Regions from separate parts of the Paenibacillus sp. RU5M genome, predicted to be linked through region 1. Evidence: riboswitches for the same ligand, from Rfam matches in the RefSeq annotation. Region 1 holds a riboswitch; the other holds the start of a gene.
The links. A riboswitch is a leader RNA that binds a small molecule or an ion and turns the genes downstream of it on or off. The one in region 1 is predicted to bind ZMP and ZTP.

Region 1 (14,787 bases):
GCCAATCGTGGCCTAACCTATTCATATCAGGTGGAACTTGGGGTTGTTCCGTTTCCAACCAAATTATATGGGGGTACCGTATATCCGGCTGGAGATTACGAAGCAGTGCGGATAACACTGGGAAAAGGTGAGGGACAAAACTGGTGGTGTGTGTTGTTTCCACCATTATGCTTCATAGATGCAGGAACAGGTGATGCGCTGGCGAAGCCTGCAACAGCATCTGCAGCTGCCGTAGAGCCTGGGGACGCACAAGCATCTGTGCAGGCAGCTACACCAGAAGCGCGTTTCTTCCTGTGGGATATGGCGGTCAAATTGTGGGATTGGGTGACGGGATTGTTTGCATAACTGTATAACATGCTGCTGGATATAAGCTTTATCAGGGGACTTCGATTCATGGAAGTGCCCTTTTGTTTTATCATAGGCTCGAGTCAAAGATCGCATGATGTTAATCGCTGGGAAGATTCAGACCGCATCCTTGGGCAGAGCAGATATGTTATAATTATAGGAATCAGAAAACATAAGCGAAGAAGGCATCTCGGAAGCGGAATGTCTTGCATTAACTACCCTACTGAAGTTTAGGAATGATGGATATATGACGAGAGAGAACGAGCAATTGCATCAGTCTTCCATGAAAGGCATGGAGAACGATGAAAGTACAGAGAAAAAGGTTACAAGTATGTGGGATGTCAATGTACTGGTAACCAATGAGAACAAGAATGAAGTGGCAAAAGGGAGTGCGTATAAACAGGCACTTGCTGACTTACAGGATGCCGCAGCCTGTCTTCGTCAAGGACAGACCGTGGCATTCCCAACCGAGACGGTATACGGTCTGGGTGCAGACGCTCGCAGTACAGCTGCGGTGGAAGCTGTATTTGCAGCCAAGGGGAGGCCTTCGGACAATCCGCTGATTGTGCATATTGCACAGCGTGACCAGTTGGATTCACTGGTCACGGAAGTGAATGGCACAGCGGAGGCGCTGATGACGGCCTTCTGGCCGGGGCCGCTAACGCTTGTGCTGCCGGTTAGGCCAGGGGCGGTATCCCCGCGGGTTACCGCCGGCTTGGACACGGTGGCCGTGCGGATGCCGGACCATCCGGTGGCCTTGCAGTTGATCGCGGCGGCGGAATGCCCGGTCGCTGCGCCGAGCGCTAACCGCTCCGGGCGGCCAAGCCCGACCCTCGCAGCACATGTGCGCGAGGATCTGGCAGGCCGCATCGGCGGCATCGTGGACGGCGGCCCCACCGGGGTGGGCGTCGAGTCCACGGTGGTGCAGGTCGGTGACGACGGTACCGTCACCATCCTGCGCCCTGGCGGCATTACGGCGGAACAGCTGTCCGCCGTTGCCGCCCGTGTCGCCACGGACCCGGCGCTGCTCGCCGAGGGGCCCGGTGGCGATGACAGCCCGGCGCCGCGCTCGCCGGGCATGAAGTACACGCACTACGCGCCCACAGGTGCGCTGTGCGTGGTGGAGGGGCCGCCCGCAGCGGTGGCGGCCTGGATCAGCGCCGCCCTCGCAGAGGCGGCGCAGCGCGGGGAGCGCACCGCGGTGCTGGCGTTCGCCGAGCACGCGGAGCAGTACCGCGCCGATGCCGTGTTCTCGCTGGGCGAAGCCAGCGAGCTGGAGGAAGCAGCGCGCCGGCTGTACGCCGCGCTGCGCAGCTGCGATGAGCAGGGGGCCACATATATTGTGGCTGAAGCCTGCTCACGCGAAGGACTGGGAGCAGCCGTCATGAACCGGCTGCTCAAGGCGGCAGGTCACCGACTCATTCAGGTCGGTAACCGATAGCTCCCTTTTTCCATAATATCGCTAGAATATTTCCCTCTGGCACCCGTCCTCTAGTTACGACTAGCAAATCCATTTTTTTGAGCTGGGATTGCAAAATGTCTTCTCAGGTTATGTTTATGTCCTTGTCCGCATAAGGTGTACAAGAACCTTTACGTGACTTGGGGGTATGGGGATGTGGGATGTGTCTGCCCATGTAGGGCAGTTGGTAACCATTTTGATTATGGCCGTCGCTCTCGGACTCGACGCGTTCTCACTCGGCATCGGGATTGGTATGAAGGGCATTCGTATGAGAGACGTATTGCGAATCAGTACCGTAACGGCCCTGTTTCACATCATCATGCCGCTCATCGGCATGTATACGGGCAAATATGTCAGTTCCTTGCTTGGTGACATTACGACGTATGCAGCTGGCGGTCTGCTGGTCCTGCTCGGCGCCCATATGATCTTGAACGCTTTCCGGGAGGGAGATACCAAACTGGTGGATCATCGATCTTTGCTCGGTGTGATACTGTTCTCACTGAGTGTCAGTGTGGATTCGTTTTCCGTTGGAGTCTCGCTCGGCATGTTCAGCAGTGACTTGGTGTTAACGGTACTGGCTTTTGGTGTCTGTGGTGGAGCAATGTCCGTCATGGGTCTGATGTTGGGACGGCGTGTGAGCCAGAATATGGGCGATTACGGAGAAGCGGTCGGCGGAGCGATCTTGCTCGCTTTTGGACTTTTGTTTATATTTTAAAAAACGACGTTAACCATAATTACAGCCTAGTGCAGTCTTCAATATATAATTAAGAGTTTCATTGGTTCAGATGGAGTTTCAAACATGATTCGACAACATTTGCAAAATGGGGAGGCTAACCACAATGAAACATATTTTGTTTGTATGTACAGGGAATACATGTCGCAGCCCCATGGCGGAGGGACTTTTACGTAAACTGGCGTCTGAGCGGGGCATTCAGGTGGACGTTCGTTCCGCAGGTGTAGCCGCAACAACGGGCATGCCGATTTCCCGTCATGCGGAGGCTGTATTAAGGGATCACAACGTTGAGGGACCCCCACATTCGACGCTTCTTAGCTCGAACCTAGTCGGCTGGGCTGACCTGATTCTCACGTTGACACGCAGTCATAAACAGCATGTCATGCAGGTTTTTCCTGACTCGGTACAGAAGACGTATACCTTGAAAGAGTATGCGGAAAATGACGAGCAAGTCTTGAATGATCTTCAGGAATTGGACAGCCTGTTTGCGACATTCGAAATGAAACGTGCACTAGGTCAGGAGATTTTGGCATCTGAACGTGAGCGGGCAATCGAGATCAGACAACGCATTCCGAGCTTTGATATTTCAGACCCGTTTGGCGGCAGTCGCGACGATTACAACATCGCTGCGGCAGAGATTCGGACCGCGCTCGACAGACTTTTGGACAAGTTGGATTAATTGGATTTGTTTAATCATTCCCAGGTATCGATAGATTTCCATATAAAAAACGTACACAGGATGTAAATTACCCGTTGATTTTAAACGCAGGTTGTTTTATGATGAATGGGAAAACAGGGATCCGGTGTAACTGGCGACGAAGTGGGCATAACCACGATGGAGCACCGGAACAAACGGCCGGTCGCCTGGGCAAAAGAGCAATTCTGCGTTACCCGCAGACTGCTCTTTTTTTCGTCTTTCATCTGATTATTCGCTATAATAGTACCTGAAATGCCATACAAGAGAATACCAAGGGCAGCCAAGAGGAAGCCGGGCATGATTTTATCGGGAGGCGATAGGATGACTATTGAGTTAGATTCGGAACAACCCGGATTGCATGAACAGACCGCATCCATTCTGCGTGAACTGGCGCTTGCCGGACAGCTTGGTCCTGGACAGATCGTTGTGATCGGTACAAGTACAAGTGAAGTTGCAGGCAAACGGATTGGAACAAGCGGTGCTGTTGAAGTAGCGCAGCAGCTTCTTGCGGGTATACGCGAGGTGCAGCAGGAGTTCGGTTTTGATGTTGTATTCCAATGCTGTGAGCACCTGAACCGTGCGCTGGTTATGGAGCGTTCACTGCTTACACGTCTTGGATTGACTGAAGTGGGTGCAGTACCTGTGCCCAAAGCAGGTGGTTCCATGGCATCCGCAGCGTATCGCTCGCTGACCGATCCATGCCTGGCTGAACATGTGCAGGCCCATGCGGGACTGGATATTGGGGAGACGATGATTGGCATGCATTTGCGGCATGTGGCAGTACCTTTCAGAACAGCACTCCGCTACATCGGTGATGCCCGTGTAACTACAGCACTGACCCGTCCGAAGTTGATTGGCGGCGAGCGTGCAGTGTATCGTATGGAAGAGCAACCAGATTCGACATTTTGTGACTGATATCTTCAACCTATTTAAAGCCAAATTAGACTTTACACGAAAACGGAGAGTGCAACACCAATCTGAAGAAGCAAAGCGTTCGCCTTTATCCCCGGATTTCCCCCTTATTATAAGGGAGTTCAGAAAAATCTGGGGATAACAGCGATCGGAAGATGGTGATGCAATCGAAGTCAGGAGTGTAACCACTGTAGTTTCGCTTTATAACTTCACTTATAACTGGGAGGAATTTAATCATGGAACAATTGCGCAAGAATGACCCGGCAGTACTGGAAGCGATGAATCTTGAACTGAAACGTCAACAAAACAACATTGAGCTGATCGCGTCCGAGAATATCGTAAGCGAAGCGGTTATTGAGGCAATGGGATCTGTACTTACTAACAAGTACGCTGAAGGATATCCAGGCAAACGTTACTACGGTGGTTGTGAGCATGTGGATATCGTAGAAGATATCGCGCGTGATCGTGCCAAAGAATTGTTTGGAGCAGAACATGTGAATGTTCAACCTCACTCCGGTGCACAAGCGAACATGGCAGTATACCTTGCGGCTCTGAAACCAGGTGATACTGTGCTTGGAATGAACCTTGCGCATGGCGGACACCTCACACATGGTAGCCCGGTTAATGCTTCCGGTTTGCTGTACAATTTCGTAGCTTATGGTGTACAAGAAGATACATTCCTGATTGATTATGATGAAGTGCGCAAAGCCGCATTTAAACATCGCCCTCGTATGATCGTTGCAGGTGCAAGTGCATATCCGCGTATCATTGATTTTGAAAAGCTTGCTTCCATCGCTAATGATGTAGGTGCTTTGTTCATGGTGGATATGGCTCACATTGCAGGACTGGTAGCTGCAGGCTTGCATCCAAGCCCGGTTCCACATGCGCATTTCGTAACGACAACAACTCACAAAACGTTGCGTGGACCTCGTGGTGGTATGATTCTGTGCCGCAAAGCTTGGGCAGCAGCGATTGATAAAGCGGTATTCCCTGGTTCCCAAGGTGGACCTCTGATGCACGTGATTGCTTCCAAAGCGGTAGCATTCGGTGAAGCACTGCAACCTTCGTTCAAAACGTATGCACAAAACGTGGTAAAAAATGCACAAGTATTGGCTGAAACGCTGATTGCTGAAGGATTGAACATCGTATCCGGCGGTACAGACAACCACTTGATGCTGATTGACACACGCAGCGTGAATATCACAGGTAAGGAAGCTGAGCATGTACTTGATTCCATCGGCATTACCGTGAACAAAAATGCAATTCCGTTTGACCCAACTAGCCCGTTTGTAACGAGCGGTATCCGTATCGGTACACCTGCAGCTACTTCCCGTGGTATGAACGAAGAAGCGATGGTAGCTATTGGTAAGATCATTGCGAAAACATTGAAAAACCCTAAAGATACAGCTAAATTGGATGAAGCCCGTGCTGAAGTAACGGCACTTACGGACCAATTCCCGCTCTACACTGACCTTAAATACTAAAAAACTTGCTCATGGTGTTTGTATTTGAGATGTTCTTATGTAAACACTCAGACGGAGCAAACCGAAAGAACCTGAAGAAGCGTAGCGCTCGCCTGAAAGCTTTCTGAAAGAAAGCTGCTTCGGAAGCATATGCTATCACCGGAATTCCACCATTTATTTATGGATCAAAAGAATTCTGGGGATAACAGCGATCAGAAGGTCATTCGGTTTGCGGAGCTTCATAGTGTTTACACATTTTTAACATTCAACTGACATAACAGCGAGAGCAAAAAGGACCGGAAGACTCATTTTTCCGGTCCTATTTTTATAGGATTCGGTTTTCTGTAATGATTAAGTGCCCTTTGATGGTGTAATTCGGAGTAGGTGATGATATAATATACAGGATTTATCGGGCCTATGAATGATGATTAGGCATATTTGGTAATGCTGAACATGAAGAACATACCGGAGGGACAAATTAGATGGGAAAATTAGTAATATGTGATCACCCTTTGATTCAACACAAACTGACGTTTATACGCGACATGCGTACGAATACGAAAGATTTTCGTGAATTGGTGGATGAAGTGGCTACACTGATGGCTTATGAGATTACAAGAGATGTTGAGCTGGAAACTATTGATGTACAGACACCAGTAGCTGAAACACAAGGAAAAGTCATTTCCGGACGTATGCTTGGGCTGGTGCCGATTTTGCGTGCGGGCCTTGGGATGCTGGATGGTGTTGTCAAATTGCTGCCGGCGGCAAAAGTTGGACATGTAGGTCTGTTCCGTGACCCGGAAACCCTGCAACCGGTTGAATACTACACCAAGCTGCCTACGGACGTGACAGAGCGTCAGTTGATTGTCATCGACCCGATGCTGGCAACTGGCGGTTCTGCCATTGCTGCTATTGACGTGCTCAAAAAACGCGGCTGCACGCAAATCAAAATGATGAACCTTGTTGCAGCTCCTGAAGGAGTAAAAGCTGTTCAGGATGCGCATCCGGATGTAGACATCTACGTTGCTGCACTGGACGATCGTCTGGATGATCACGGCTATATCGTTCCCGGACTGGGAGATGCAGGAGACCGTCTATACGGCACTAAATAAGCATATCGCATGCTTTGTAAGAGGTTGTTCAAAAAGTCCAATTTTGATCGCCCAAGGGCATCATCGACATCGAATATGAAATTCAGCCGAAATGTCCGTTGCTCACGTAGTTTTCCCTACGCTCCGCTACTCCATTTCTACCTTCATTCCATATTCTTGGTACTGAAAACCGGACTTTTTGAACATGAACTTATAGAAAAGGGGCTTTGCTTCAATGTCCAAGAAAATTAAAGTCATGACGATATTCGGGGTGCGCCCGGAAGCCATCAAGATGGCTCCGCTTATTTTGGAACTGCAGAAACATCCCGAATCTATTGAATCGATCGTTTGCGTTACTGCACAGCATCGTCAGATGCTGGATCAGGTTCTTGAAGTATTCGATATTCATCCAGACTACGATCTGGATGTGATGAAAGATCGCCAGACGTTGAATGAAATTACGATTCGTGTGCTGGGAGGCCTGGAGCCGGTTTTGCGTGAAGCAAAGCCGGATATCGTGTTGGTTCACGGTGATACGCTGACAACATTTGTAGCCAGCTATGCTGCGTTCCTGCAGCAGATTCAGGTGGGGCATGTGGAAGCAGGTCTTCGCACGTGGAACAAGCTCTCTCCATATCCGGAAGAAATGAACCGTCAGTTAACCGGTGTGCTTGCTGACTTGCATTTTGCACCTACGGACTGGTCTTCTTCCAACCTTGCCAAAGAAAATAAATCGGAGTCTAGTACGTATGTCACAGGCAACACGGTAACAGATGTGTTTCAATATACAGTACGGCAGGATTACACACATCCGGTACTAGATTGGGCACAGGGCAAGCGTCTTGTGCTGATGACAGCTCACCGCCGTGAATCCCAAGGCGAGCCTCACCGTAACATTTTCCAGGCCGTCAAACGGATTGCCGACGAGTTTGAGGATATTGCCATCGTGTATCCGGTACATCTAAGTCCTGCTGTGAAGGAGCCGGCTCACGCGATTTTGGGGAATCACCCCCGTATTCAACTTATTGATCCACTAGACGTGGTGGATTTGCATAACTTTTACCCGCATACTCACTTGATTTTGACAGATTCAGGAGGTTTGCAGGAAGAAGCGCCTTCGTTTGGTGTGCCTGTTCTCGTCCTTCGGGATACAACGGAGCGTCCGGAAGGAATTGAGGCTGGAACACTGGAGCTGGTGGGTACCGAAGAGGAACGTGTATATGAGCGCACCAAAGCTCTGCTTACAGACGAAACACTGTATGCAAGCATGAGTCAGGCTGCCAATCCTTATGGTGATGGACATGCTTCAGAAAGAATTGTCAATGCGATTTTGCATCATTTTGGTGTGAATAGTGAACGTCCGGAATCATTTCACAGAAAATTCAAAAAATAATTCATTTTTTCTAACGGATTATTAAAGGGTACAGCATACAGTTAAACTGTACGGTTTACGCGGGTTTATGGGCTCTGAGGGCCTGTATTCCCGTCGTTTTCCCCTTTAAAACGCTAAAATCATTCAATTGACAAAGGCTCTCATCATTCAGTAAAATTAACTGGGATTGCAAGGGTGGCGTGGAAAATGGCCGATTCGAACAAACCAAATTCATCCCGTAACCATGACGATAATGTATGGAAAGCGATGGGGCTCGTGACAGCTTTTGGAATCGAGATTGCCATTCTCGCTGTTGCCGGATATTACGTTGGCTCCTGGGTGGACAAGACCATCGGGGGTAGCGGAATATGGATCGCCGTAAGCGTTCTCTTTTTTTTGGCAGCAGGCGGCGTAAGCATCTACTTTATCGCGAAAAAATTCATGGGGGAAAGTGATGAGTGAACTAACCAGATACCGCAGATGGATGACTGTTTTCATCATGTACTTTCTTATGATTTGTTTTCTAGCAGCGGCCTTTCTGCCCCGTGTGGAAACAATAGCTTTGGGACTGGCCCTAGGAACGGTGATCAGTTGGATCAACGCGTCTTATCTGGGTCGCAAAGTCAGGAGAATGTTGGATGGTGCAGCGGAAGGAAACCTTAAGCGTGTGAACCTGGGATTTTTGACTAGAGCAGCTCTCGCAGTACTCGCTGTTTTCGTGGCGATGCAGTATCCGCAATACTTCAATTTATATGCGGTTGTAGTTGGCTTGGTCATAGCGCAATTTTCCTTACTATTTATAGGGATATTGTTGTCCCGCAAAGCAGACTCATAGAGGTGCTGCAAGCTTTCGAATGAGAAAGGGGTGAGAAAAATATGCATGAATCTCCGATAATTAACCTGGGTGGGTTCCATCTGGATTTGTCTGTTCTGCTGATGCTGATCGTAACATCCGCCATTGTATTTATTGTTGCAAAACTGGCTACGCGGAACTTGTCAGTGGAAAATCCGGGCAAAATGCAAAACTTCCTGGAGTGGGCGATTGAGTTTGTACGTAACCTGATCTCGAGCACGATGGACATGAAGAAGGGGCAGCATTTCCTTACCTTGGCAACCACAATGATTATGTTTATCTTTGTGGGAAACATGTTGGGTCTCCCTTTGGGCTTTGTAACTGGGGCTACGGATGCAAGCCAAGCTGAAATCTTTGGCAAGCCAATTGTCTCGGTCCAAGAAGCGTTCCATGAAGCTCATGAGAAGAATCCTGAAGCTCATCCACATATCGAAGTTGCCTGGTGGAAATCACCTACGGCTGACCTTTCGGTAACCATGGGTCTAGCGTTGATCGCATTTGCTATCGCGCATGGATTGGGACTTTTCCGTAACACCAAAGCGTATCTCAAGCATTATTTCCAACCACACTGGCTGTTCTTCCCAATCAACATTGTGGAAACGGCATCCAAGTTGTTGACACACGGTATGCGTTTGTTCGCCAACATCTTTGCAGGTGAGGTTCTGATCTCCACGATTATGAAACTTACAGCATTCAAATGGATTGGCGCAATTGCAGCAATTCCGCTGTTGACGGCATGGCAGGGATTCAGTATTTTCATCGGAGCCATACAGGCATTCGTATTTACGGTTTTGATGATGGTATACATATCACAAACCGTCGAATCGCACGAGGAACATTAAGATTCAGGTCCAATACGGTTAAACCTGTAGGGCTGAACTATAAAATTTGAACGAACATTCTAAGGAGGATATACAAATGGGAGCAATGGCATTAGTGGCAGCAGGAATTGTTGCAGGATTGGGCGCACTTGGCGCAGGTATCGGTAACGGTTTGGTAATTAGCAAAACGGTGGAAGGTATTGCACGTCAACCGGAAGCAAAATCCACTCTTCAAACAACAATGTTTATCGGTGTAGGTTTGATCGAGGTATTGCCGATCATCGGTGTAGTACTCGCGTTCATGTTCTACGGAGCGGCTTAATAAAATCAGTGCAGGTTTGGCGGGGAAGGCCACAGCCATCCGCGCCTTCTTTTTAGGTAGCGTCCGTAAACCGGAGTTGCGGCCTGAGGATACCTTCAGGAAGGAGTGAACAGATTGAATTTCGTATGGGAAAATACAGTTCTGGCGATTATAGCATTTGGTATTTTATATTGGCTGCTTAGCCGTTATGCATTTGGTCCACTTTTCTCCATTATGGAAAAACGTCGTGAGCTCGTATTGGCGCAAATGAATGAGGCTGCCCAAACGCGGGATCAGGCTATTGCCTATGTTGAGGAACAGAAGCAGGCTCTTGAAAAAGCGCGTAAAGATGCTTATGACATCATTGAACAATCCAAACAAACAGGCGGCAAACAGGCTGAAACGATTCTGGCGGATGCAAAAGCAGAAGCGAATCGCCTGAAAGACGATGCTGTGCGTGAGATTGAGAGCGAGAAGAACAAAGCGGTTGCAGCCCTTCGCAGCGAACTGGGTACAGCTTCCGTTCAAATCGCTTCCAAGCTGATCAAAAAAGAAGTTGAGAACGGTCCTGCACAAGAGGAGCTTGTGAACCAATACCTCAATGAGGTAGGAGGCCGACAATGAGCCGCGATACGATTGTTGCTAAGCGTTATGCGAAAGCATTGTTTGAAGTTGCTCTCGGACAGCAGAAGGTGCTTGAAGTCGAACAAGAGCTACGTACTGTTGTAATTGCCATCACTGGTGATGCGGAAATCGGTAAATTTATCGAGTCACCCAACATCTCTGAAGAGGCAAAACAGAATGTACTTCGCACAAGTCTTGACGGCAAGGTGTCTGAACCTGTTCTGAAAACCGTCTTGCTTTTGATTGAGCGTGGACGCGTTGAACTGCTGGAAGCTCTGCTGAATGATTATGTGAAGATCGAGGGCGAATCGCTCGGCATAGCCGATGCACGCGTGTACTCGACTTATGCCTTGAATGATGAAGAACAAGAAGCGGTAGCCCGTGAATTCGGTGGCCGTGTGAATAAAAAGATCCGTATCGAGAACATTGTCGATCCGACTTTGCTGGGCGGATTGAAAGTTGCCATTGGCGATACGATCTATGACGGTAGCTTGGCTGGCAAGCTTGAACGTCTTGAGCAGTCTTTTAACAGACGAGTACAGTAGATTGGGGTGAGGACACTTGAGTATCAAACCAGAAGAAATCAGTACATTAATTAAGAGCCAGATCGAACAATACAAGAACGATATCGATGTAGTCGAAGTCGGGACGGTTATTGAGGTTGGTGATGGTATCGCTCGTGTCTACGGACTTGAGAATGTCATGTCCAACGAGTTGGTTGAATTCCCAAGCGGTGTTATGGGTCTCGCCATGAACGTGGAAGAGAGCAACGTCGGTATCGTTATCCTGGGACCTTACTATGATATTCGTGAAGGCGACCAAGTAAAACGTACCGGTCAAATCATGCAAGTGCCTGTTGGCGAAGCATTGATTGGACGCGTTGTTAACCCGCTCGGTATTCCAGTGGATGGCAAAGGGCCAATCGCTACAACGGAATTCCGTCCGGTTGAAGGTAAAGCACCAGGCGTAATGGATCGTAAATCGGTTCATGAGCCGATGCAAACAGGGATTAAAGCCATTGACGCAATGGTTCCAATCGGTCGCGGACAACGTGAGTTGATCATCGGTGACCGTCAAACAGGTAAAACATCAATCGCGATTGATGCCATCCTGAACCAAAAAGGCAGCGGCATGAAATGTATCTATGTTGCTATCGGTCAAAAACAATCTACAGTTGCACAAGTCGTAGAAACTCTTCGTCGTAAAGGCGCAATGGAGTACACAATTGTTGTAACTGCAGCAGCATCTGACCCATCACCATTGTTGTACATCGCACCGTATTCCGGTTGTTCGATGGGTGAGTACTTTATGTACAAAGGTGAGCACGTTTTGGTCATCTACGATGATTTGACCAAACAAGCTTCCGCATACCGTGAGCTTTCCTTGCTGCTTCGCCGTCCACCGGGCCGTGAGGCTTATCCGGGTGACGTCTTCTACCTGCACTCCCGTTTGCTGGAGCGTGCAGCGAAGCTGAATGATGAGCTTGGTGGTGGTTCTTTAACCGCACTGCCGTTCATTGAAACACAAGCTTCCGACGTATCTGCTTACATTCCGACGAACGTAATCTCCATTACGGACGGACAAATCTTCTTGGAAGCTGACTTGTTCAATGCTGGACAACGCCCGGCGATCAACGTAGGTATCTCCGTATCCCGTGTTGGTGGTTCTGCTCAGATCAAAGCGATGAAAAAAGTTGCAGGTTCCCTGCGTCTCGACCTCGCTCAATATCGTGAGCTTCAAGCGTTCTCCCAGTTCGGTTCCGATCTGGATAAAGCGACTCAGGCCCGCCTGAATCGTGGTGCTCGTATGATGGAAATCCTGAAGCAAGGTGTAAACCAGCCTCTGCCTGTAGAACAACAGGTAGTCAGCTTGTACACAGCGGTTAAAGGGTTCCTGGATGAGATTCCTACAGGTGATGTTACTCGGTTCGAGGGTGAGTTCCTCGCGTTCATGGAGAGCAGCCATCCGGAAATTCTCGGGTCTATCCGTGATACAAAAGAATTGACTGCAGACAATGAATCCGCTCTGAAAGATGCTATTGAGAAGTTCAGAAAGAGCTTTGCTGTCTCTGTCTAAATAGATGATATGCAGTTGCGGAGTTGTTTAACCGATTCCGCATGTCTGCATGTAAAACTTTGATCTATCAAAGTTTCAATATGCTTACGAAGTAGTTTTGACTATGTCAAAACTAGTGAATGCTTACGAAGTAACTTTGGCTCGCCAAAGTTTTGAGGTGGTGAAATCATGGCAAAAGGCATGCGCGAAATAAAGCGGCAAATTAAAAGCGTACAAAGCACCAAGCAGATCACCAAAGCAATGGAAATGGTAGCTGCCGCAAAACTGCGTAAAGCGCAGGAAAAAGCGGAAGCAGCTCGTCCTTATTCGGAGAAGCTGAAAGAAGTTGTGGCAAGTATTGCAAAAAGCACGCAAGGGGTTCAGCATCCGATGCTGGAAAGTCGTCCGGTCAAAAAGACAGCTTATCTGGTTATTACATCGGACCGCGGTCTTGCGGGTGGTTACAATGCGAATATTTTGCGTCAGGTCAACCTGACACTCAAAGAAAAGCACAACTCTCAGAATGACTACGAATTGTTCGTCATTGGACGTAAGGGACGCGATTATTTCAAACGGCGTGAAATGGCGATGACATCCACTACAACGGATCTTTCCGATTCGCCATCATTTGCAGATATCAAATCCATCGCACACGAAGCTGTTAAAGGGTTTGAAATGGGTAAATTTGATGAATTGTACATTTGTTATAACCGCTTTGTAAATGCGTTGACCCAGATTCCTACGGTAGAACGTCTTCTTCCGATGGAAACACCTGAGGTAACTGCTGCAGAAGGACCGACTGCAAGCTACGAGTATGAGCCGTCTCCTGAAGCAGTACTGGAGGTTTTGCTTCCGCGTTATGCGGAAACGCTGATCTATGGTGCACTTCTGAACGGTAAAGCGAGTGAGCTGGGTGCGAAAATGACGGCCATGGGTAATGCAACCAAAAATGCATCTAAACTCATTAATGACTTGTCATTGACTTATAACCGTGCCCGTCAAGCGGCGATTACGCAGGAGATTACGGAAATTGTGGCAGGTGCCAACGCAGCACAAGGCTAACCGTTTTTTATTAATGAAGGCTTGCAGAGCAAAGATAAACGAACGGTACATTATTTTTGCAAAAGTAGCAGGCTTGTAGGAGGGGAACGTTAAGATGAACAAAGGACGCGTTGTGAGCATCATGGGTCCGGTTGTTGACGTCGAGTTTGATCGCGGCGGTCTGCCGGAAATCCTCAATGCCATTACGATCACTACAGTAAGCGAAGCCGGCGTAAGTGTTAATCTGACACTCGAAGCTTCGAAACATCTGGGTGACAACCGGGTACGTTGTATCGCGATGTCCTCCACGGACGGACTCGTTCGTGGTATGGAAGCCGTAGATACAGGAGCTCCAATCTCTGTACCTGTTGGGGAAGCGACACTGGGTCGTGTATTTAACGTACTCGGCGAAGCCATTGATACTGGCGGCACTGTAGCTGCTGCACATAAAAATCCGATTCACCGCTCGGCTCCTGCATTTGATGAACTGACTACCCAGGCTGAAATGCTGGAGACAGGAATCAAAGTTATCGACTTGTTGGCTCCTTACGCCAAAGGTGGTAAAATCGGTCTCTTCGGTGGTGCCGGTGTAGGTAAAACCGTAACGATTCAGGAATTGATCAACAACATCGCACAAGAACACGGCGGTATCTCCGTATTCGCAGGTGTTGGTGAGCGTACACGTGAAGGTAATGACTTGTATCACGAGATGAGTGATTCCGGCGTTATCAACAAAACAGCAATGGTCTTCGGACAAATGAACGAGCCTCCAGGCGCACGTCTTCGTGTAGCCCTCACTGGTCTGACTATGGCGGAATACTTCCGTGATGAAGAAGGCCGTGACGTGTTGCTCTTTATCGATAACATCTTCCGTTTCACCCAAGCAGGTTCAGAAGTATCTGCCTTGCTCGGACGTATGCCTTCCGCGGTAGGTTACCAACCAACGCTGGCAACGGAAATGGGTCAACTGCAAGAACGTATCACTTCGACTAAAAAAGGTTCCGTAACATCCATCCAGGC
Region 2 (14,787 bases), on a different contig from region 1:
AGCTGAGGTTCTGTTATCTCAGTTTTCCCTTCCAGCTGTACAGCGCCATATCCCAATTCCAGAACCGCAGCAATTCGCTCGTTGCCTAACAGGCCAAACTTTTCAGCACGACTCCGGTCGTACATCCAGTCATGCAACGTACTGCGCACACCCAGGCCCTGTTCATGGGCAAGCAAACGAAAATTTTGGATCAGACAGCAGACAGCTGCAAAGTCCTCTTCCCGCTTATGATGATCCGCCTCTTCCTTCACCAGAACCAGAAGATACGCTGGAGCGTGCTCCTGCATTCCCTGCATGAGTTTCCCATTACGATTATCGGCAAAAATAAATCGCCACGGCTCACGAAGTCCATCATTTGGCGCCCACACGGCGTGATTGAGCAATTCAAGGATTAGCTCCTGTGATACCGGTCGATCCAAAAAATATTTCGGACTGTGTATGCCCCCTTGCAGATCGGACAATTCCATATTTACATCCTCCCTTCTACGTAGTCTGACCCTGAAATACAGTCCACTTTTGCTCAGCTGGTGTTCTTTTCCGGCTTCTTGGCGCTTTGTCGTAATATCCCATATGAAGAATGCCAACAAATCTTTCATCCTCACGCAGTCCAATTCCTTTGAAAAAGCCTTCATTCTGAATCATGGACTCTGTATCCCACAGCATTCCTAACCCTTGTTCCCATCCCAGCAGTTGGAAGCTCTGCATCATCCCGCAGGCAGCCGCATAATTGCGATCATTGGTCAGACGATCCGGTCCTACAGTCGACATAACAATGACATGAGCAGGAATATCGGTAAACCTCTTTTTAAACACATCCAGCAGTTTTCCCGGAATCAACTTGCCGAGCTTGCTCTGCGACATCTGTTCCAGCATGCAGTCCACCAACCGTTTGCGTGCTTCGGGGGTTCCGGCATAAACGACACGCCATGAGCCAGCTTCAACAGATGGTTGAAGCCGCGTAGCCTTGTGCAGCAATTCAACAACCAACTCCTTTTCCACCGGTGTAGAATTACATTTACGAATACTTCTGCGTTTCCTGATCAATTCTGCCAGACTCAAGTGTTTCACTCTCCTTCAGTTTATCTGGATTCCATATCCATGCTGCTGTCTTGAAGAAATTGAAGTATTATTTTCAGCTCCGGTTCCGAATATTTGTCCAAAGAACGATAGAACCGTTCAGCCTCAAGTACATGTAAACGTTCATGCAGTTCAAAGATCTTTTTGCCTTGTGGTGACAACCGGAAATAGCTCTCCTTTTTGTTGTCATTCATTTTCGTACGTTTGACGAATCCTTCCTCCAGCAGTTTGTTGCCGATCTTGGTAATACTCGCTTTGGACAAATTCATCGCCTCAGCAATCCCTGTGTTGTTAATAGGCTCATGCTTGCCAATGCAATCTATCATATGAACCGCGGTCAAATGCTGAGGGATTTTGTCCATGCTTTCCCGCTGGGCGATACTTAGAAAATGTTCAATTTCCGTATCCTTGTGATTCTCATATACATGTAAAAACCGGATAAATTGGTCATACAGTAACTGTTTTGTTCGATCGTTTGAATCCATTCTTCAATCGCTCCTTATTTACTTTTAAACAATAAAAAAACCTTGAATGATTAAACTAATTCAGGAAATTAATCTGAAATAGTTTACTTGTCAACAATATATCATGAGTGAGAACAGTTATCAACTATTTCCTCTGGTAAAAGAAAAAAATTAGAATTAAGCCCTAGGCTACCTTACTGCTTGGGAAATGGCATCTTACATACAGAAACATTTTCTATTTTGATAACGTCTACATATTCAAATAATTAATCCTTAGTGGAGGAGCCTATGTTTAAAAAAATCACTATTTCCTTGCTGACAACGACTCTGCTCATCCTGCCGAGCTTTGCGGCTACCGGGGAAGCTGCAAACCAGTACATCACAATGGATACTGGCATGCTACAAAATAATCGTGTTCTAATTCCGTTACGGGCAGTGTCCGAAAACTTGGGAGCGGAAGTTAACTGGAACAAAGAACTAAAAAATATCACCATGACCAAAGGTGAAACGACAATACTTTTGACCATTAACTCTAAAAAGATACTGGTTAACCAAGAGGCAGTTTCTCTGGATGTTCCTGCGGAATTAAACGATAACACCACCTATGTCCCGGCGCGGTTTATCAGTCAAACTTTAGGCGCTGACGTGCAATGGAATCAACAAACCAGCCAAGCAACTATTACTCTTGATGGTAAGCAACTACAGGTAACGATGGCAAAACCCAAAGTGCAAGTGCCCAATACAAAGAGAATAACGGCCAAACAACAGCAAATCTTCGTTGACAAATTAAATGAAGCGACAAATCTGTCGTCGATTAAGCAAATTCGGACGTACTTTAGCACCTATTTTACAGATCGTTTTATCAATCAAATTATTCAGGATAAAGGGCTGGAATATGACTTTAAATTCAAAATCATTAGCCAATCCAGCCTGACTTACCCTGACAGTAATACAGCTAGATTAAGTCAATACTCGGGTTCTAGTTCCGTTTACGGTAACAAGGAAACACTCTACCGAAGTGCCACACTCGTCTATACAAATAAGGGCTGGAAAGTAGATCGTGTTGAATTTTCATTAATAGACGAGATACTTAATCCTTAAGATCATCTCTCTCTATAAGAGAAATCCATTAACTATTGAACAATTTTGCTTTTTCAAGTACTATCAATCTAAACAATTTAAACGATCATATGTAACTGGCGAACACGGTGAACCGTGAGGGAGCATATGGTTTTGTAATAAGCCGTACGCCTGGGCAGAGGTAAGGAATATTTATTTCCTTGCCTCTTTTTTATGTTGAAAGGGCGATGTGAAAATGAGTACTGACAAACTGATCTTGAATGGACAAACGGTAGCAGATTTTATGAAGGAAGACATGGCCTCGAAGGTTGCCATTCTTAAGGAAAAAGGCATTCAGCCTTGTCTCGCTACAATTCTCGTCGGAGATGATCCTTCTTCAGCGACTTATGTGCGTATGAAAGGAAATGCTTGTGCTCGCTTAGGCGTGCAATCCATTAAGGTCGTTCTTTCTGCGGATACCACCACGGATGAATTAATTCAAGAAATAAACAAGCTAAATGATGACCCTTCCGTACACGGTATTTTGCTTCAGCACCCTGTCCCGAATCATATCGATGAAAGAGCAGCTTTTGATGCCATTAGTATCGAGAAAGACGTTGACGGTGTTACGACTCTCGGTTTTGCACTTAATGCTTTTGGAGACGCAGAATTCCCTTCCTGTACACCACAGGCTATTATGCGTATTCTGGATTTCTACAATATTCAGATCGAGGGCAAACATGCGGTAGTCATCGGAAGAAGTCCAATTCTGGGCAAACCTGTCTCAGCCATGCTGCTAAACCGGAATGCAACGGTGACGACCTGCCACTCCAAAACCGTGAACCTGGAGGAAATCGTGAAGCTTGGCGATATCATAATTGCAGCCGTCGGCAAACCGCTCTTTGTTAAAGGAGATTGGATTAAACCAGGTGCTGTCGTAATTGATGCTGGTTATAACAAAGGCAACGTCGGAGATGTGGATTACGAAGCTTGCTTTGTTCCTTCTTCAGCAATTACACCTGTACCAGGCGGTGTTGGTCCTGTAACGATTGCGACGCTCATCGAACATACGATTAAATCTGCCTACAAGCTGTCTGAAAATGCATAATTGAATTAGCCAAAAAACAAGGTCCCTCCAGTTGACGAGGGGCCTTATTTGTCTTTGATTAAGCACGAATTGAAAATAAGAAAATATATAGATCTTTTTTTCTCTTTTTACAAACGGACCATATCTATATTATTATGAACAAGGCTTAGGAAGGAGATAAACATAACTTGAAACCTTTAGTACAGCTCCTGCATTTTGGTTATCATCAGGCGATGAGTTGCATTTTTCCTGTGGCGATCTTTGGAACGTTGGCCCTTTCTAGCGTAATTCAGATACCCTTTCTTTATCGCTATGATGCCATTCTGCTTGTTTTATTAGCAGTACAATACCTTATGTACCGGAGCGGATTGGAAACACGTGATGAAATCAAAGTCATATGTATATTTCACGTGATTGGATTGGTACTGGAGATGTATAAGGTGTGGATGGGATCCTGGTCATACCCTGAGCCTGGTTATACCAAGCTCTTTGGCGTTCCCCTTTATAGCGGATTTATGTATGCAAGTGTAGCAAGCTTTATGTGCCAAATATGGCGCAGATTGCGTATGGACATGACAGGCTGGCCTGGGTTTGCATCTTCGGTTCTGTTAGGAGGAGCCATCTATATCAACTTTTTCACACATCATTTTATTCCCGATTTTCGTTGGTGGTTGACCGCTCTGGTATTTATTGTTTTTCGTAAAACATGGATTATCTATCGGGTACGATTAACTACCTATCGAATGCCGTTAACGCTCGCTTTTGTCATCGTAGGTTTTTTCATCTGGACTGCTGAAAATATAGCTACATTTTTTAACGGCTGGAAATACCCTGACCAGCATGACTCCTGGCAACTGGTCAGTTTTAGCAAGATCAGTTCGTGGTTCCTTTTGGTGATTATTAGTGTCATCATTGTGGCCCAACTGAAATATGTCAAAGCTAATCGAAAATATGAGTAGGAGGATACAATGGAAGACTTTATTTTGTGGTTGAAATATGTGTTATTAGGTATCGTACAAGGGGCTACAGAGCCTATTCCGGTTTCTTCAAGCGGACATTTGATTATCGTTCAACGACTGCTTGGCATGCAGCAGAACGGATTATCCTTTGAAATTTTGACAAACACAGCCTCACTGATTGCCATTATGTTTATTTTTCGGGAAGATATCAAAAAACTTATTGTAGGAGGCTGGCGATTTCTAGTCTCTCGCAATGCGGAGTACAGAGCAGATTTTATGTTTTGTCTATACATAATCATAGGTACCCTGCCTGCTGCGATTGGGGCTGTGCTATTCAAGGATAAAATTGAAGAAATATTCACTTCTGTCTATACGGTTGCGATTAGTTTACTGATCACAGGGGTTGCGCTGTGGCTTATTCGAAACCTTCGCGGGCGCAAAAGAGATGGGGATTTGTCTGCGAAAGACGCAGTACTGGTGGGTCTGGCTCAAGCGGTGGCTCTTATTCCGGGAATAAGCCGCTCTGGTGCAACAGTGATTGCATCTATTGCTGTCGGGATGAAACAAGAAACGGCGTTGAAATTTTCTTTTATGCTCTACATTCCGATCAGCATTGGCGGGGTAATATTAGGGGCTTCTGACATTGTAACCGATCCGCACCGAGCGCAGTTAGCTATACCTTACATTTTAGCGTTCATTACGACCCTTATCGTAACCTACTTTTCAATGAGATGGTTCATGGGAATTATGGCAAGAGGGAACTTGATTTACTTTTCATACTATTGCTTCGTAGTCGGAATTCTTTTACTTATTTTTTTGTAAACCCGAATTTTCCTTGTAACGTATAAGGGAACAACCCTAAACAGTGGGTTGTTCCCTTTTTATTGTCTTCCAGACTTGACGATCTCGCCCTACTCGCAGGTTCCGTACGAACACTCTTTAACGTTCTCCAAGAACCATGGCGCCCATGCCATTCGGATCATCCATTTGTTTATGGGTTACGATTTCTCCTTTATCGTTGAATCCCTTCATTTCATACGGAATTGTTGCAGACGAGGGCAGTGATACAAACCAGATTATGCTTTCCGGCCCCACCTCAACCAACTTGGCTTCGGCAACTACTGGTTTCTCATTTCCCTCAAACTCGACTGTTACACGCTGAATAGCCGGGTCTAATATATGTCCAAACAGCATAGGGAAAGGTGTCGATATGTGACTCAATTCAGGTATGCTCATGTAATCCAGTGCAGACGTGAATTGAGATGATTCACCAATGGAATATCCGCCACCCCATGCCCACTTCCATCCGAATATTATTTTCCGAGCATACTCCATCTGAAGATTGCTGTTATTTTCCTGACCCGTTTTTTGTTTGAACAAAATTATGCCGCCGTCTACCGGTTCTTGATGAATGATTTGTAATGAATCATCATTATTTCTAAACTTTCGGATCGCTTCTTCAGCAGTTTTTCCTATAGGAATATGCATGGTTTCACTCATTCCCATTGCTTTGGACATGCGCCGATCGGCTAGTCCGCCAGGTCTGTCATTAACATAAACAAATGCGATGCACGTTATGAGCAAAAGTAAAATGACTATCGCAGTAATTCGAATGATTCGTTTTCTTCGCATTTTTGGCATTACGATGTCCATTCACTCCTTAAGATGACGATGACGACTATTCGCCCTGAACCGTAGATAAGGAAACAAGGACCGGACTAGCGAAATCGGAAGCTTCTTCCCCTTTGGGATTGTGAAGACGGAATAAAAAAGCGTCACCTTTTTCTGATTTCCAGACCATATAATCGTTTATCCCTTTTTCACCTGAAGCTTGAAGATATAGCTCGGCGAAACCAAGCAGGTGCTCAATCAACTCGCCACTATAATCAGTCACCGCACCGAATTTTTCCAAGTTCTCTTGACCAGTTGTCTTAAGCTTTTCCAGATCATAATCTGAGGGCAGTGGTTCAATATCCACATAGTAGTCCGGATTGCTTGTCAGCGACAAGCGGCCTTTGGCAGCATCAAAAGAAAACTTCTCGAACACGTACAATGTAAAACCTTCCCCTTGATGCAAGGTGGCCGTTTGTGATGAATTCCCCTCCCCTGTCATCAAATCAAAACTTTCTGTTTGCGGTCGTGTCGTTTCAGATGTTTCCTCATTTTCTGTGGTTGGAGCTGTAACCGACTCATTTGTTGGTGCTGATGGTTCAGAGGTTGCAGGCAGCTCTGTTTCTCCAGAGCAAGCTGTAAGTGCAACAAACATAACGAGTATCGGGATTTTAATAAAAACAGAACGAAGTTCTTTCAATTGTATCACTCCTTACAAGTTTAATGGTCAATATGTTATTACCCATGGAAGCGCATGGAAACCATACGATTGCCCCTACTCACTCCATTCTCCACCTGAACAATATGTTATGTTTAAAACGAAAAAAAGTCGCCATAATGGCGACTTTTTACGTAATTTAGATTGTACAGATTGTAAAATTAATTGAACTTATAGGTCCAAAATGCTTCTCTTCCAAACCGATTTCGGATTTGTTCATCGTCCAATTTCCCCTTGCCGACAAGTTCCGGCGCTTGGAATTGTGAACGGTGAGCTCGAATCGACGCCATTTTCTTGGCAAGGAATCCGCTCACGTCTTCAATCACATCCGCTTTCCCGATACTCTCTTCGTGATTGTTCGAGAATGCGCAGCAGTACACAATAGGTCTCTCCTCTGCGGGCAATCGACCAATCGTTCGCGTAACCGCGGCTCCGGTTGCATCATGATCGGGATGCACACTATACCCCGGATAGAAAGTAATGACCAGTGAAGGGTTAAGCTCCTTGATCAGGGCTAAGATGTGGCCATCTAGCAGCTCAGGGTCTTCAAACTCGATCATTTTATCATGAAAACCGAGCATCCTTAAGTCTTGAATACCAATCGCATTGGAGGACTCTATGAGTTCATCCTTACGGATTATTGGCAAGGTGACCCGGTTGGCAAATGGAGGGATGCCCATATTACGTCCCATCTCCCCTAGAGTCAGGCAAGCATAAGTGACTTGAGCACCGCCTTCTATGTACTTCGCCAACGTTCCCGAAGCAGTGAATGCTTCATCATCGGGATGGGGAAACACAACTAAAATGCGCTGATGTTCAATCTGTTTGTTATTCATGCTTATTTGATCCTCCGCTTTCATCAGAACAATTCCCGACTAAGTTGTAAAGCTACAACCAGCTTTCCTTGACTATCGTGACCAGCCAGAATGAGTCGTTCTTGTTCCAGCTCGTCAATGTGTGTAAGACCTTCAGCGTATATCCAGCCGTGAGTGGTTTTTAAACCAACTCGGTATGGGCCTGTGCCCGAGATAGATCCTTGCGTATATCGTATGACCGCATTGGAAATGAATGCCGACCCCGGATGCCTTGTGCTATCGAAGTGACTGGCGTAAGCACCTGACGTGAGTTCGAGGTGTAAATATAGGTCCTGATCGAGAAGTTGATTGATCCGGTGTTGGATGTCTTGAGGCTCTATTGGCTGCATGGCGGCCTCCTTTTTAATAAAAAGTAACGTTCTACATCCATTTTAACATATGTCCCGTGAGAATAAACATGGAATGAGTGAGCGAATGTTTGGAATACTCTCTATTTACTGTTTTCTAAAGAATCCTCTTCCTTCTGCACGGGTTCGGAGCACTCTCTTCTTAACAGGGCAATTTCATGTCGATAAGGTGCACTTTTATATTTTATTTTGCCAATCGACGGGGTCTCAAGCAGTTTCGGAATTGACACGAGCTGGGGATGATGTACGATATAATCCAAAGTCTGAAGTCCGATATGTCCGTGCCCAATGTTTTCATGGCGATCTTTCCTCGATCCCCGCACATTCTTGGAGTCATTGATATGCAGTACTTTTAATCGATCAAGGCCAAGCACCTTATCAAACTGCTCAAGTACCCCATCAAAATTATGAACAATATCGTATCCGGCATCATGAACATGACAAGTGTCCAGACATATGGAAATCCGTTCATTCCGCTGCACGCCATCGACAATCTGTGCCAGTTCTTCAAAGCTTGTTCCGCACTCTGTTCCTTTTCCCGCCATCGTCTCCAACGAAATCTGTACCTCCGGGTGATTATCGTCTTGTAATACTTCATTTAATCCCCGGATTATTTGTCGAATACCGATGTCCAATCCAGCATTTACGTGGGCCCCGGGGTGAAGAACAAGCTGATTTGATCCCAGCGCTGCCGTTCGTTCGATCTCGTCTCGCAGGAATTGTACGCTAAAATCAAACACCTCTCGTTTGCAACTATTCGCCAGATTAATCAGGAATGGAGCATGCACGACAATATTGGAAATGCCATGCTGCTTCATGTGCAAATGACCTGCTTCTATATTATATTGCGAAATAGATTTTCGTTTCGAATTCTGCGGTGCGCCAGTGTACATCAGAAAAGTAGATGCACCGTAAGAAGCGGCTTCTTTACTAGCCTGAAGAAGCATCTCTTTTCCTCCAAAGGATACATGCGATCCAATCAGCAGATCACTACTTTTCATCATTACCAACCACCCTCTCCTGTCGAATCCATCATTCAATTATCAATGAAATGGGTTGGATTGGCTAATGGGAAATGACGGTGATGAAGGAGATCAGAGGAAGGCATCATTTGGTCGCAATAGTTTATATCGTTTAAGGCAAAAAAGCCGCCAATTGGCGGCTTAATATGCATTCCAGTTCTCGTTACAACGATTTGCATTCTCAACGTTTGGCTTCCGGGTTCAGGGAGTAACCGATACGTTATTGAAATGCGTATGCTTGTTTGCCGTTCTAACACCGATTTTGCCATGCGTGAACGGATTCAGGCTGTTGTCCGTATAATCGATCTTCGGAGTAACCATATCATCCACATAAACTTTGATGTTTGTACCATTAACGGCAACTTTCATATGATACCAGGTATTGGTGGAATATGATTGCGCGTTGCTCTTGAGGAGCGCCCAATTATAATTCATCTTGCCCAGACTGACTCCGCTTGTGGTCAGATAGGCGTAATATCCTTGTAAAGCATCATAATTGTTCTGACCTCGTTCTGTGCCGTGGGATGGATTGGACACTCTGACAAGTAACCCCCCATCTCCCCCTGAGTCAATCATCTTAATATCCGCCTCGACCGTATAATCTGCCCATCCTGAATCTCCAAATGTAGATTTGGCAGGTCCGGTGCTCGCTGCACTGTATTCACCATTCTCTACAGCCCAGGTTCCTTCAAACCGTGTCCATCCATTATCGTCGCCGTCGTTAAAATTATCACTTACACTTGTCACATCAACATTCTTCTGAAACGTCATTCTTGAGAAATCAGCCTCGCCTGTTACGAATTCAACCTTTAATTCCCGTTGTCCAGCATTTAAATAAACCTTTTTCTTGGAGATATTTTTCCAATTATCCCATCCGCCCGTATTAGGTACATTGACGATACCCGTTAAGTCGGTCGAACCATCCCACACTCGGATCTGAGCCCCGTCCAACGAGGTAGCCATGCGAAAATCAATATCGTAATATCCACTTGACTCCACGTTTACTTTGTATTTATACCATTCTCCCGTCTGATTCCAGCCCAAGTTGTACAGTCCTTCGTTATTCAGGCGAATATCCCCGGCATCGGTACGATAAGCCCCGCCCAGGTTCCCAGCCGTTGTATCGTGATAAGCGACACCCTCGCCTCCTTTCATATAATGAACGGCCTCGATTGTGCCTGGAATCGGCTTGGAGGCATTCCATGCACTGCTTCCGTTCACATCATTGTTAAAAGCAGTATAGCCGAAGTCCGCATGTGTATCCTCTGTCAGAACACCAATTTTGCCTGCTCCTACATTGGCGGTACGCGTTGCTTTGAACATACCATCTACGTAGTATTTAAACGTTGATCCCGATTTTTCTATCCGTATGTTATGCCATTTCGAATAATTGAAGTCGGCAGGCAGATCGAATGTTTGCCAAGCCTGATCCACTCCGTTAATTCGGAAAAATGTCTCAAGTCTTTTGTTTTTCGAACTGATCAGCGCAACACCGTAATTGTTCTCATTCGTATAGGAGAATGTAGCGCCGTATCTCGGATTGGTGGACGTTCCCCGATTCATTTCCTTCATGTTAAATTCAGCCGTATAATCCGATGCGCTGCTCGAAGCCGTCACTTGTTTATACCAAGTTGAGCTGCCCATTGAATTTTGCCACATGAGTTCCTGATTGTAGATGCCCCAATTACCACCGTTCACGTTGGACCAATTACTTCCGATTGCAGTACGATCGAAGTAGTCATAGAAAACAGGCATTTCTGGATTGGGTTGATCCGTTGAAGTCGGACCTTGCACGATCATCTTGTTGTTATTCCATACAATTCGGTCCATGTTCAGATGCCGCAGCGGTCCAATGATTCCGTTACCTTCCAAATTGTGATACATCATATAGTGAGTGTCCAGATTAGGTCCTGTTACTACAGTGTTGTGTCCTAATCCCACGGTTGGACCCTCTGTACGAATTAATACCGGGTTTGTGCTATCAGTAACATATCCGGACCTCGGACCTGTCGTGCTAACTGCCACATCCACCCGATATCCTTTGCTAAATACGTGGTTACCTGTATAGGTCATATAGTATTTTCCATTTCGTTTGAAGACGGTTGAACCCTCAGTCCAGCCTCCCATCCCCACGCCTGTAGACGCACTCACTCCGATCTCAGTCGGACTGCTCATCGGTGCTGCATCTATGCGGCCCTGTGCTGCGTGATAGAAGCTGAACGAGCCATCATCGTCAATGAACACATTACCGTCAATCGACTTTCCAAGGTTGCCCGTTACTACATTGAAGGGTCCGGTAGGACTTGTGCTGCTCAGCACGTAATGTCCTTTTCCGGCAGGTGATGTATACATGTAGAACATGCCATTCCAGTAAACAACTTCAGGAGCATAAGCTCCGTGCGTAATGGGATCTGTTGCAGCTAATCCACGGTACGACCAATTCACCAGGTCTTTGGAGCTCCAGACTTTGACACCGTCGTCCGTATCTCTTGTGCTTACATACAGGTAATAGTATCCATTAAATTTCAATACATAGGGGTCCCCGAGTCCATATTGTCCCCATTCATCCGGTAACATTTGCGGATTTTGATAGGCTGTGGCAGGGAGTGGCACTGACGAAACCATTAATAAAATGACCAACAGCGTGAACATGAATCGACGACTCTTCCTCACATGATTTCCTCCTAGTCTGTTTTTTTGTTACCGCTTACAAATACATCAAGGTTCTCTACGTGCGCTTCTGTCTTACATCCGAAGAACTTGTTTTCTTCTGCACAACGGCTAACCGTCATAACCGTATGTACAGACATAATCGAGTCTCTTCATCGGGTGTTGAAATCTAGCATAAAGTAAGAAGTTACAAATAGAAATAACATTTCGTTGTCATTTATTTGGCATTTTGTTGGAAAAAAGTGCTTATTTTTTATTAGAACTCACTCGTTCATATTTACAAGAAAAAACCTCAGGAAAACTCTCCTGAGGTTTAAACGTCTATCCCGTTTCTTACGTATTAATCCAACAACGGGGTAACGGTGAGGCTTAAAAGATTGATCTCACCATGTCCACCTGAAATTTGGATTGTGTTAACATTACCCGGCTCCAAAGGAACGGTGATATTGGTGATTCCGCCGAACTCCTGCAAACCGCCAGTGGATAGCGCATTCAGCAAAGAATAGTCCTGGTCATTAATCGTCAGATGCAATTTGGCTAGTCGTTCACCAGTCGCATAATGAAGCTCAATCGATGCTCTTCCGCCTTCGCCTCCATCTATATTCTTAAACAAGGCGTACGCTTCTGAGGATTGAAGATTCCCGACCACGGTTTGACCGGATTGCAATGTCCTGATTTCAGCTCCACCAAAAACATGACAAGCTGCACCTGCATAAACTTTCTGTTGCCGTGCAGGAACCGGGGCTGGACCAACGGACGATACACCTTCCCTTGTCTGAACCACAGGTCTGATGGAACCATCTTCATCGAACTCCAGATAGTCGATACATACGCTACGCAGCGTACCTTCTCCAGAGATCGCTTGATTGTGATAAAAAAGATACCATTGCCCTTTGAATTCTACTACAGAGCCATGGGTCGTGGAACAGCCTGTCGGCTCCAGAAAAATGCCTCGGTACGTCCATGGGCCAAGCGGATTCTCGCTTGTTGCGTATCTCATACGGTTGTTGTCTTCCAGATTGTCCGCATAGCTAAGATAATAAAGATTGTTTCTTTTGAACACCCAGGCCGCTTCATGAAAATCCTCAAGTCCTTGCATTTCTGTCATGCCGTTCTCCAAGGACATCATGTCTTCATTGAGCTTGCCTCCCAGACAGACACTGCCGCCACCATAATAGATATAAGCGCTGTTGTCGTCGTCTACAATTACGCACGGGTCAATCAGTGCAAACCCGCCAAGTCCCTCGATATACCCTTGATCCGTAAAGCCATGCGCTGGATAGCGACTGGTGGCAACCCCGATCTTCCAGGAATCATTCCAGTTCGAATCACTTGGATGCGGATAATAGAAGTAATAGGTCCCATTCTTGTATGCACAGTCAGGCGCCCACATGAAGCCGCCCTCCGGTCTGCCCCAGGAAACGTCGTTTGAACGGAGTATTTCCCCTTCGTCCAACCAGTGAACCATATCCTCCGAGGAGAAAACATGATATCTGTCCATGAGATCGCATCCTCTGGCTGGGTCCATATCATGAGATGCGTAAATGTAAATTTTACCGTCGTTCCATACATGGGCCGAAGGATCTGCTGTATATATAGATGTGATTGCTGGATTCATGGATGTAGTCTTTTGGCGTGTGGTTTCGAAGCCAATATTATTAGTAGTCATTTTAATCCTCCTGAACGTATACGAACTTGTTAAAATCATGCCCTTTGGGCTCTATTGATGACTTGTTGGATGGTTTGCCGTCACTGGAATCTGGTTTTTGAACATGCGATTGATATCCCCTGCAAGTCGGAGATAAAAGTCTGAAGATACGGCAACACCGTCGGCATCCAGCGTTAGAAAATATTGATTGGTTGGAATCATGGAGCTGTTCTCTGCCATCTTGGCAATAGCCGTACCTTCATCGTACTCGTCAAACATAGCGATATATCCGGTATTGATACCGATGCTCTTCAGATTGTAGGCCTGCCTCCACATGAAGTCTCCATGCAGACGCGGATTCTCGTTTCTTGGGCCACCAGTCATGTTCGACCAAGCCGAACCCGGCCAGATCACTGGCTGATAGTCAATTCCATTTTGCTGTGTGAAAGCCAGATCAGGTTGAAGCTGATTCGTTTTGAAGCTGTCCGCTTGCTGAATATTGCCGAAGCGGGCAACGGACCAAGGCGAGATCATATCCAACGATTTGTAGACGTTCATAAAATCAGATCGAGAGTCGTTATTTCCCGTTCTCCAATACGTAGGTACGCCACCGATGACATAGATCCCCTGGTTTTTGAACCAACCGATCAAATCGGCCGCCTCTGCTGCAGTACCCGGCCGATCCGTGAAGCCAATACCCCAGATGCAGACAACCATTTTGCCATTCTGCTTCGCATAGGCCGAAGATGATGGCAGGTGCATGTTGTTCACAACATTGGTCGTCCAGTCATGCTTAACTGCTTGTACCCAATTGCTCGCATTCATGCCCGTAATGTCATACATGACATAGAACTTGCGATTATAAGATTCCGCGGCATTTTTAACCTTGACGGCTACGCTGTCCCGGTTGCTTTTCCAGTTGTTAGGTGTGTCACTCTCATCTGCGCCGAACCGTTGCAATGCTGCACCGTCGATATTGTAGGTTTGCATCCACTCAAAATGTTTGTTGACCGTCTCCTGATCGTAAGAGGAGAACAATTTGGCAGGAGAACCATTACCGAGGTTCGCCAAACTTGTCTGATACAGCTTTGAATATTCGCGAATGTCTGGATACAACTCGAAATTCACGTTGCCATTTGCTGATGGCGCACTGCTATTTTTGGACCAGTGCACCCAGCCCCCGTTCGGTGAACCGTCTCCGGCTGCGTTGAACCAGCCTTGATACCCGGCATACAGCTTGCCTACGACAT

Region 2: linked by a shared signal. The riboswitch ahead of CRO25_RS19100 (bifunctional 5,10-methylenetetrahydrofolate dehydrogenase/5,10-methenyltetrahydrofolate cyclohydrolase) and the one ahead of CRO25_RS15570 (TIGR01440 family protein) in region 1 are both predicted to bind ZMP and ZTP.

Annotation. Positions count from the first base shown of each region.
Region 1 covers NZ_OBQM01000004.1:392,402-407,188, forward strand. Annotated here, with positions in the region: gene spoIIR (stage II sporulation protein R) at 1-345, shown strand, start outside; gene CRO25_RS15555 (L-threonylcarbamoyladenylate synthase) at 629-1,786, shown strand; gene CRO25_RS15560 (manganese efflux pump MntP family protein) at 1,959-2,519, shown strand; gene CRO25_RS15565 (low molecular weight protein arginine phosphatase) at 2,644-3,216, shown strand; ZMP/ZTP riboswitch at 3,333-3,414, shown strand; gene CRO25_RS15570 (TIGR01440 family protein) at 3,556-4,149, shown strand; gene glyA (serine hydroxymethyltransferase) at 4,383-5,630, shown strand; gene upp (uracil phosphoribosyltransferase) at 6,092-6,721, shown strand; gene wecB (non-hydrolyzing UDP-N-acetylglucosamine 2-epimerase) at 6,936-8,093, shown strand; gene CRO25_RS15590 (AtpZ/AtpI family protein) at 8,280-8,534, shown strand; gene CRO25_RS15595 (ATP synthase subunit I) at 8,527-8,907, shown strand; gene atpB (F0F1 ATP synthase subunit A) at 8,949-9,767, shown strand; gene atpE (F0F1 ATP synthase subunit C) at 9,844-10,068, shown strand; gene atpF (F0F1 ATP synthase subunit B) at 10,183-10,671, shown strand; gene CRO25_RS15615 (F0F1 ATP synthase subunit delta) at 10,668-11,216, shown strand; gene atpA (F0F1 ATP synthase subunit alpha) at 11,233-12,747, shown strand; gene atpG (ATP synthase F1 subunit gamma) at 12,916-13,788, shown strand; gene atpD (F0F1 ATP synthase subunit beta) at 13,883-14,787, shown strand, end outside.
Region 2 covers NZ_OBQM01000006.1:241,115-255,901, forward strand. Annotated here, with positions in the region: gene CRO25_RS19080 (nitroreductase family protein) at 1-467, opposite strand, end outside; gene CRO25_RS19085 (nitroreductase) at 484-1,059, opposite strand; gene CRO25_RS19090 (MarR family transcriptional regulator) at 1,080-1,562, opposite strand; gene CRO25_RS19095 (stalk domain-containing protein) at 1,830-2,642, shown strand; ZMP/ZTP riboswitch at 2,724-2,805, shown strand; gene CRO25_RS19100 (bifunctional 5,10-methylenetetrahydrofolate dehydrogenase/5,10-methenyltetrahydrofolate cyclohydrolase) at 2,857-3,708, shown strand; gene CRO25_RS19105 (DUF817 domain-containing protein) at 3,876-4,646, shown strand; gene CRO25_RS19110 (undecaprenyl-diphosphate phosphatase) at 4,656-5,468, shown strand; gene CRO25_RS19115 (hypothetical protein) at 5,586-6,278, opposite strand; gene CRO25_RS19120 (hypothetical protein) at 6,325-6,966, opposite strand; gene bshB2 (bacillithiol biosynthesis deacetylase BshB2) at 7,137-7,811, opposite strand; gene CRO25_RS19130 (YojF family protein) at 7,835-8,179, opposite strand; gene CRO25_RS19135 (deoxyribonuclease IV) at 8,281-9,201, opposite strand; gene CRO25_RS19140 (family 43 glycosylhydrolase) at 9,421-11,892, opposite strand; gene CRO25_RS33950 (hypothetical protein) at 11,904-12,029, opposite strand; gene CRO25_RS19145 (family 43 glycosylhydrolase) at 12,230-13,558, opposite strand; gene CRO25_RS19150 (carbohydrate-binding protein) at 13,610-14,787, opposite strand, start outside.